2 regions of the Bacillus sp. LR_5 genome follow, and region 2 is predicted to be linked to the other one. Evidence: a T-box and tRNA genes for the amino acid it is inferred to sense, from the RefSeq annotation. Region 2 holds a T-box; the other holds one or more tRNA genes.
The links. A T-box is a leader RNA that pairs with one kind of tRNA and senses whether it is charged. The one in region 2 lies ahead of serS (serine--tRNA ligase), so its partner is inferred to be a tRNA-Ser.
Positions count from the first base shown of each region.

Region 1: it encodes a tRNA-Ser, which carries the amino acid that the T-box ahead of serS (serine--tRNA ligase) is inferred to sense. The anticodon was not compared.

Region 1 is NZ_JAVAXX010000208.1:6,488-11,557, reverse strand. Features, by position in the region: gene tadA (tRNA adenosine(34) deaminase TadA) at 1-456, opposite strand, end outside; gene RAC86_RS27875 (cysteine hydrolase family protein) at 542-1,087, shown strand; gene RAC86_RS27870 (LysM peptidoglycan-binding domain-containing protein) at 1,157-2,440, shown strand; gene dgk (deoxyguanosine kinase) at 2,539-3,162, shown strand; gene dck (deoxyadenosine/deoxycytidine kinase) at 3,159-3,812, shown strand; tRNA gene RAC86_RS27855 (tRNA-Ser) at 3,924-4,016, opposite strand; gene serS (serine--tRNA ligase) at 4,151-5,070, opposite strand, start outside.
Region 2 is NZ_JAVAXX010000257.1:331-4,650, forward strand. Features, by position in the region: gene dacA (D-alanyl-D-alanine carboxypeptidase) at 1-1,029, shown strand, start outside; gene pdxS (pyridoxal 5'-phosphate synthase lyase subunit PdxS) at 1,226-2,110, shown strand; gene pdxT (pyridoxal 5'-phosphate synthase glutaminase subunit PdxT) at 2,132-2,722, shown strand; T-box leader at 2,775-2,987, shown strand; gene serS (serine--tRNA ligase) at 3,044-4,320, shown strand, end outside.

The DNA.
Region 1 (5,070 bases), on a different contig from region 2:
CTTCTTTTTTCGCAGTTCTCTAAAAAATGAACTGAGCATTCCTCCGCATTCCTCCTCAAGCACTCCGCTCACCACTTCAGCCTGGTGGTTAAAGCGCTCTTCCTGCAAAAGGTTCATAAGCGTGCCTGAACAGCCGCCTTTAGGATCAAATGCACCAAATACCACTTTTTCCACTCGCGAAAGCACAACGGCACCGGCACACATCGGACAAGGCTCAAGTGTCACATAAAGAGTTGCACCCTCCAGCCGCCACGTTCCCAGCGCCTTACACGCTTCATCAATCACAAGCATTTCCGCATGAGCGATTGACCGCTGCTCCGTCTCTCTTAAATTATGTGCACGCGCTATGATTTCATCGTTAACGACAAGCACGGCGCCGATTGGCACTTCACCTTTCTCTTCAGCTTTTTTCGCCTCTTTAATTGCTTCTTTCATATAAAGTTCATCTTGTGTCATAAGAATAAGCTCTCTTTTCAAAGTTTTTTCATTGCCTAAAAAGGCTACATATTAACTATAACTGAAACGGAAAGGAGACTGTTAATTGTCCAAAGCAGACACAGCTCTTCTCATTGTAGACATGATCAATAATTTTGAATTCGATATGGGAGAAAGCCTCGCTAAAAAAACAGAAAAAATCGTTCCTCACATTTTATCATTAAAGGAGCATGCGAGACAAAATGACTGGCCGATTATTTACATTAATGATCATTACGGACTTTGGCAAGCTGATATTAAAAATATTCAGCAAGAATGCACGAATGAAAGAAGCAAGAATATCATCAGACAAATAGCGCCGAAAGATGCTGACTATTTTTTAATCAAACCGAAGCATTCCGCCTTTTACGAAACTGCCCTTCACACTCTCCTTACCGAATTGCAGGTGAAGCATATTATTTTAACAGGTATAGCCGGTAACATATGCGTGCTGTTTACCGCTAATGACGCTTACATGAGGGAATACAGCATTACGATTCCTAAGGACTGCATTGCCTCAAATCGTGACGCAGACAACGAATTTGCCTTAACCATGATGGAGAATGTTCTTCTCGCGGAAATTACGACGGAGAAACAAATTACAGAAAAATAAACATGATCAGCGCTTTTCTTTCATACATTGATAGCGATATGAAAGGAGGCGTTTTTCATTCAAATTTATGTGGTGAAACAAGGCGACACTCTTTCTGCTATCGCTTCACAATACAGAACAACTGTAAATGAAATCACAGAAACGAATGAAATACCGAATCCCGACAGCCTTGTTGTCGGACAAACCATTGTCATTCCAATAGCCGGCCAGTTCTATGATGTTCAACAAGGTGATACCCTGACATCCATCGCACGGCGGTTCAATACAACAGCAGCCGAGCTTGCCAGGGTTAACCGAATCCAGTTAAATACCGTACTGCAGATTGGTTTCCGCTTATACATCCCTCCGGTTCCTAAACGAGACATCGAATCAAATGCTTATTTGGAGCCCCGCGGAAATCAAGTCAGCGAAAATCTCCAGCAGGCGGCCAGAGAAGCGTCGCCCTACTTAACGTACCTTGGCGCATTCAGTTTCCAGGCACAGCGGGACGGAACCTTAGTCGCACCGCCTTTAACGAATTTAAGAAGCATTGCAGAGAATCAAAACACGGCATTGATGATGATTATAACGAACCTAGAAAACCAGGCATTCAGCGATGAACTCGGCCGAATCCTTTTGAACGACGATGCTGTAAAAAGAAGACTTTTGAATGAAATAGTCGAGAATGCCAGAAGATATGGTTTCTTTGATATTCATTTTGACTTTGAATATTTGCGGCCTCAGGATAGAGAAGCCTATAATCAATTTCTGCGCGAAGCAAGGGATCTTTTCCATCGAGAAGGCCTAGAAATTTCTACAGCGCTTGCCCCTAAAACAAGCGCAACACAGCAGGGCAGATGGTACGAAGCCCATGATTACAGAGCCCATGGCCAAATTGTCGACTTTGTTGTTCTCATGACATATGAATGGGGCTATAGCGGCGGGCCGGCTCAAGCCGTTTCGCCAATTGGGCCTGTTCGGGATGTCATAGAATATGCTTTGACTGAAATGCCTGCGAATAAAATTGTCATGGGCCAGAATTTATATGGGTATGATTGGACGCTTCCATATACAGCAGGGGGAACCCCGGCAAGAGCAATAAGCCCTCAGCAAGCCCTTGTCATTGCCGATCAAAACAATGCAACCATTCAGTATGACCAAACAGCTCAAGCGCCTTTCTTCCGCTATACTGATGCTCAAAACAGAAGGCACGAGGTATGGTTCGAGGATGCCCGCTCGATCCAAGCAAAATTCAATCTGATTAAAGAGCTGAATTTAAGAGGCATCAGCTATTGGAAGCTGGGTCTTTCCTTCCCGCAAAACTGGCTGCTGCTTTCTGATCAATTTAATATTGTCAAAAAGACGTTTCGATAATTTGGAAACGTCTTTTTTTCATGGGGGCACCCAAGGGTTGTGATACAATATGAAGGTCGGTAACTGACGAACGTTTTTCAGAAATAAGGAGGATTCCGATGAATACAGCCCCTTTTATTGCAATAGAAGGTCCTATCGGGGCAGGAAAAACAACCCTCGCGACAATGCTCTCACAAGAGTTTGAATTCCCTATGATTAGTGAGATTGTTGAGGACAACCCATACCTTGATAAGTTTTATGACAATATAGAGGAATGGAGCTTCCAGCTTGAAATGTTTTTTCTTTGTCACAGATACAAACAGCTTGAAGACACCAGCGATCACTTTTTAAAAAAGGGACAACCTGTGATAGCTGATTATCACATTTATAAAAATGTGATTTTTGCAGAACGCACCCTGTCTCAGCGTCAGCTGGAAAAATATAAAAAGATTTATCACCTGCTAACGGATGATCTGCCAAAACCAAATTTCATCATTTACATAAAGGCTAGTCTGCCCACATTGTTACACCGCATTGAAAAACGCGGACGCCCCTTTGAGAAAAAAATTGAAACAAGCTATTTGGAGCAGCTGATCGCAGATTATGAAGTCGCCATCAAACAGTTGCAGGAAGCCGATCCTGAACTTACAGTGCTAACTATAGATGGTGATTCAAAGGATTTCGTTTTGAATAAGAGCGACTTTGAACGCATTGCCGCCCATGTAAAGGAGCTTATCGTATGAAGGAACATCATATCCCGAAGAATTCAATTATCACAGTAGCAGGAACAGTAGGTGTCGGAAAATCGACTTTAACAAAAGCTTTGGCTAAAAGGCTTGGATTTAAAACCTCTCTGGAGGAAGTCGATCATAATCCATACTTAGAAAAGTTCTATCATGATTTTGAACGTTGGAGCTTTCACCTGCAAATCTATTTCTTAGCTGAACGATTCAAAGAACAGAAAACGATTTTTGAAGCCGGCGGAGGATTTGTACAGGATCGTTCAATTTATGAAGACACAGGAATTTTTGCAAAAATGCATGCTGACAAAGGGACAATGTCAAAGATTGATTATAAAACTTACACAAGCCTTTTCGAAGCAATGGTCATGACACCGTATTTCCCACACCCAGATGTATTGATCTATTTAGAAGGAGATCTGGAGAACATTTTAAACCGGATTGAAGAACGAGGCCGTGAAATGGAGCTTCAGACAAGCAGGTCTTATTGGGAAGAAATGCATACACGCTATGAAAACTGGATAAGCGGTTTTAATGCCTGCCCTGTTTTAAAACTCCGTATTGAGGATTATGATCTGCTGAATGACGAAAGCTCGATTGAAAATATTGTAGATCAAATCGCTTCAGTTATTCATGAAAATCAAAAAAAGTGAATCTCAGCTGAGATTCACTTTTTCTTTATAATAAAAAATCCGTTGCATCGAATGCAACGGACAAAACAATCTCCAATATATGCTTGTGTTTCATTAGAATTAAAATCAATATGGCGGAGGAAGAGGGATTCGAACCCCCGCGGGCTTTGACACCCCTGTCGGTTTTCAAGACCGATCCCTTCAGCCGGACTTGGGTATTCCTCCGTATCGACAAGACTTACTATATCATGAATGTTCTTATATGGTCAAGCATTTTTAAAAACTTTTTTGTTTTTATAAAAATATCGTGTTTACTCAGGCAAAAAGGCGCACCTTATCAGGTACACCTTTTCACAATTTTATGGTTTTATTACTTCTTTATTCCCCATATAAGGGCGAAGCACTTTTGGAATTACAACGCTTCCGTCTTCCTGCTGATAATTTTCTAAGATAGCGGCTACTGTTCTTCCAACCGCCAGACCTGACCCGTTCAGTGTGTGTACATGCTCAGGCTTGCCTTTCGCTTCACGTCTAAAACGAATGTTCGCACGTCTTGCTTGGAACGCTTCGAAGTTGCTGCAAGAAGAAATTTCACGATATGTGTCTTGGCTTGGAATCCAAACTTCGATATCGTATTTTTTCGCAGCCGTAAAGCCTAGATCACCCGTACACATGCTCATGACACGATATGGGAGCTCAAGCAGCTGGAGAACTCGTTCTGCTTGGTTTGTAAGCTTCTCTAATTCTTCATAAGAATCTTCAGGCTTCACAAACTTCACAAGCTCAACTTTATTAAATTGGTGCTGACGGATCAATCCGCGTGTATCACGCCCTGCTGAACCAGCTTCAGAACGGAAGCAAGCACTGAATGCCGCATAGTTAATCGGCAGACTGTCACCTGAAAGGATTTCATCGCGATGCATGTTTGTAATCGGGACTTCCGCAGTCGGAATTAAGAAGTAATCTTCTTCTCTGATTTTAAACGCATCCTCTTCGAATTTAGGAAGCTGACCCGTTCCCGTCATGCTTGCGCGGTTTACCATATAAGGCGGAATCACTTCAGTATAGTTATACTCATCTACATGAAGATCAAGCATAAAGTTATAAAGCGCACGCTCCAGACGAGCACCTAAACCTTTATAGAACACGAAACGGCTTCCTGTTACTTTTGCAGCACGTTCAAAATCTAGAATACCCAGCTCATCTGCAATATCCCAGTGCGGCTTCGGCTCGTAAGCAAATGAAGGCTTTTCGCCCCATTTACGCACTTCTATGTTGT
Region 2 (4,320 bases):
TCCCAAGATAACAGCTTATCAAACGTTCCTCTTCGGAAAGACGGGAAATACACAGTAAAAGAATTATATCAAGCTACAGCAATTTATTCTGCAAATGCTGCTGCTATTGCGATTGCAGAAATCGTTGCCGGTTCTGAAACTAAGTTTGTTGAAAAAATGAATGCAAAAGCAAAAGAACTAGGCTTAACAGATTACAAATTTGTTAACGCAACAGGTCTTGAAAACAAAGATCTTCACGGGCATCAGCCTGAGGGGACAAGCGTAAATGAAGAAAGTGAAGTTTCTGCAAAGGATATGGCAATTCTTGCGGATCACTTGATTACTGACTACCCTGAGATACTGGAGACTTCCAGTATCGCCAAAACGAAATTCAGAGAAGGCACCGATGATGAAATGGACATGCCGAACTGGAATTTTATGCTGAAGGGGCTTGTCAGCGAGTATAAAAAAGCGACTGTAGACGGACTGAAAACAGGTTCTACTGACTCTGCGGGTTCATGCTTTACAGGAACAGCTGAACGCAACGGTATGCGTGTCATCACTGTTGTTTTAAACGCGAAGGGCAACCTTCATACAGGCCGTTTCGATGAAACGAAAAAAATGTTTGATTATGCTTTCGACAATTTCTCCATGAAAGAAATTTATGCTGAAGGCGATCAAGTAAAAGGCCATAAAACAATTTCAGTTGATAAGGGTAAAGAGAAAGAAGTAGGCATTGTGACAAACAAGGCGTTCTCTCTTCCTGTCAAAAATGGTGAAGAAAAGAATTACAAAGCGAAGGTCACACTGAATAAAGACAACTTAACTGCTCCTGTGAAAAAAGGAACCAAGGTTGGGAAGCTGACTGCGGAATACACAGGTGATGAAAAGGATTACGGATTCCTTAACAGCGATCTGGCTGGCGTAGACCTTGTTACAAAAGAAAATGTAGAAAAAGCAAACTGGTTTGTTTTGACAATGCGCAGTATCGGCGGATTTTTTGCCGGAATTTGGGGAAGCATTGTTGATACGGTAACCGGCTGGTTTTAATCAATTGAAAGAGCTCTGATGGATGTTAGGGCTCTTTCGCGTAATATACTGAAAAAACCCAATTTTTAATAAAAAATGATTTTCAAAGCGCTAAAAACCGAATAAAATAGTATATATCCATATGAATTATTGGATTTCTAGGATACAATAAGGATTAGAAATCATATAACTATACCTTGATTAGGGGGACCAAGAAATGGCTCAAACAGGTACTGAACGTGTAAAACGCGGAATGGCAGAAATGCAAAAAGGCGGCGTCATCATGGACGTCATCAATGCGGAACAAGCGAAAATCGCTGAAGAAGCTGGAGCTGTCGCTGTAATGGCGCTAGAACGTGTGCCAGCAGATATTCGCGCGGCTGGAGGAGTTGCCCGTATGGCTGACCCTACAATCGTGGAAGAAGTAATGAATGCAGTATCTATCCCGGTAATGGCAAAAGCGCGTATCGGACATATTGTTGAAGCGCGTGTGCTTGAAGCTATGGGTGTTGACTATATTGATGAAAGTGAAGTTCTGACGCCGGCTGACGAAGAATTTCATTTAAATAAAAATGAATACACAGTTCCTTTTGTCTGTGGCTGCCGTGATCTTGGTGAAGCAACACGCCGTATTGCGGAAGGTGCTTCTATGCTTCGCACAAAAGGTGAGCCTGGAACAGGTAATATTGTTGAGGCTGTTCGCCATATGCGCAAAGTTAACGCTCAAGTGCGCAAAGTAGTTGCGATGAGTGAGGATGAACTAATGACAGAAGCGAAAAACCTAGGTGCTCCTTACGAGCTTCTTCTTCAAATTAAAAAAGACGGCAAGCTTCCTGTCGTTAACTTTGCCGCTGGCGGCGTAGCAACTCCAGCTGATGCTGCTCTCATGATGCAGCTCGGTGCTGACGGAGTATTTGTTGGTTCTGGTATTTTCAAATCAGACAACCCTGCTAAATTTGCGAAAGCAATTGTGGAAGCAACAACTCACTTTACTGATTACAAATTGATCGCTGAGTTGTCAAAAGAGCTTGGTACTGCAATGAAAGGGATTGAAATCTCAAACTTACTTCCAGAACAGCGTATGCAAGAACGCGGCTGGTAAGAACATAGGAGCGCTGCTGACATGTTAACAATAGGTGTACTAGGACTTCAAGGAGCAGTTAGAGAGCACATCCATGCGATTGAAGCATGCGGCGCGGCTGGTCTTGTCGTAAAACGTCCGGAGCAGCTGAACGAAGTTGACGGGTTGATTTTGCCGGGCGGTGAGAGCACGACGATGCGCCGTTTGATCGATACGTATCAATTCATGGAGCCGCTTCGTGAATTCGCTGCTCAGGGCAAACCGATGTTTGGAACATGTGCCGGATTAATTATATTAGCAAAAGAAATTGCCGGTTCAGATAATCCTCATTTAGGTCTTCTGAATGTGGTTGTGGAACGTAATTCATTTGGCCGGCAGGTTGACAGCTTTGAAGCTGATTTAACAATTAAAGGATTGGACGAGCCTTTTACAGGGGTATTCATCCGTGCTCCGCATATTTTAGAAGCTGGTGAAAATGTTGAAGTTTTATCGGAGCATAATGGTCGTATTGTAGCCGCGAAACAGGGGCAATTCCTTGGCTGCTCATTCCATCCGGAGCTGACAGAAGATCACCGAGTGACAAAGCTGTTTGTTGAAATGGTTGAGGAATACAAGCAAAAGGCACTTGTATAAAACAGTTGAAAGCTGTGGAAACTTATAGTACATTATAAGCACAAATAAAGATCGAAAAGCGTTGATAGGAACTAGTAGGGAGCCTCTCTTTCTAAGAGAGCCGATGGTTGGTGCGAATCGGTGAAAGATGCTGTCTGAATCCATCCTTGAGCGAAATGCTGAAACAAGTAGGCATTTACGGGATAACCGTTATGTTTGAAAGTGGAAAACGAGTCTTTGATTTGTTTTCAATCAGGGTGGCAACGCGAGAGCTCTCGTCCCTTTATGGGGATGAGGGCTCTTTTTATTTTCGACAAATCAATAAAAAAAGGAGTGTTTCGCATGCTTGATACGAAAATGCTGAGAGCAAATTTTCAAGAAATTAAAGCAAAGCTTGTACACAAAGGCGAAGACTTAACTGATTTTGATAAGTTTGAGGCGCTGGATGATAGACGAAGAGAGCTTATCGGCAAGGTTGAAGAGTTAAAAGGAAAACGAAATGAAGTTTCTCAGCAGGTTGCTGTGCTGAAGCGTGAGAAAAAAGACGCGGATCACATTATTAAAGAAATGCGTGAAGTCGGCGAGGAAATTAAAAAGCTTGATGAAGAATTGCGAACAGTGGAAGCTGAGCTTGATACAATCCTTCTCTCAATCCCGAATATTCCGCATGAGTCTGTACCTGTCGGTGAAACAGAAGACGACAACGTAGAAGTGCGTAAATGGGGTGAAAAGCCTTCATTTGCTTATGAGCCGAAGCCGCACTGGGATATTGCGGATGAGCTGGGTATTCTGGATTTTGAACGTGCTGCCAAAGTAACAGGAAGCCGTTTCGTGTTCTATAAAGGCTTAGGTGCTCGTTTGGAGCGTGCGCTTTATAACTTTATGCTTGATCTGCATGTGGATGAGTATAACTACACTGAAGTGATCCCGCCATATATGGTAAACCGCGCAAGTATGACGGGAACGGGGCAGCTTCCTAAATTTGAAGAGGATGCATTTAAAATCAGAGAAGAAGATTATTTCTTAATTCCAACGGCGGAAGTGCCGATTACAAACATGCATCGCGATGAAATCCTTTCAGGTGACAGCCTGCCGATCAACTATGCGGCATTCAGTGCTTGCTTCCGTTCTGAAGCTGGTTCAGCAGGACGTGACACACGCGGATTAATTCGTCAGCACCAATTTAATAAAGTTGAGCTTGTAAAGTTTGTGAAGCCTGAAGATTCTTATGAAGAATTAGAGAAGCTTACAAACCAAGCAGAACGGGTTCTTCAGCTGCTTGAGCTTCCATACCGTGTCATGAGCATGTGTACGGGTGACTTAGGCTTTACGGCTGCGAAAAAATACGATATCGAAGTTTGGATTCCAAGCCAAGACACATATCGAGAAATCTCTTCTTGCAGCAACTTCGAAGCGTTCCAGGCGAGACGTGCGAATATTCGTTTCAGACGTGAAGCGAAAGGCAAGCCTGAGCATGTACACACACTGAACGGTTCAGGACTGGCGGTTGGAAGAACAGTTGCTGCTATCTTAGAAAATTATCAGCAGGAAGACGGAAGCGTTGTGATTCCGAAAGTGCTTCGTCCTTATATGGGGAATAGAGAAGTAATGAAACCGTA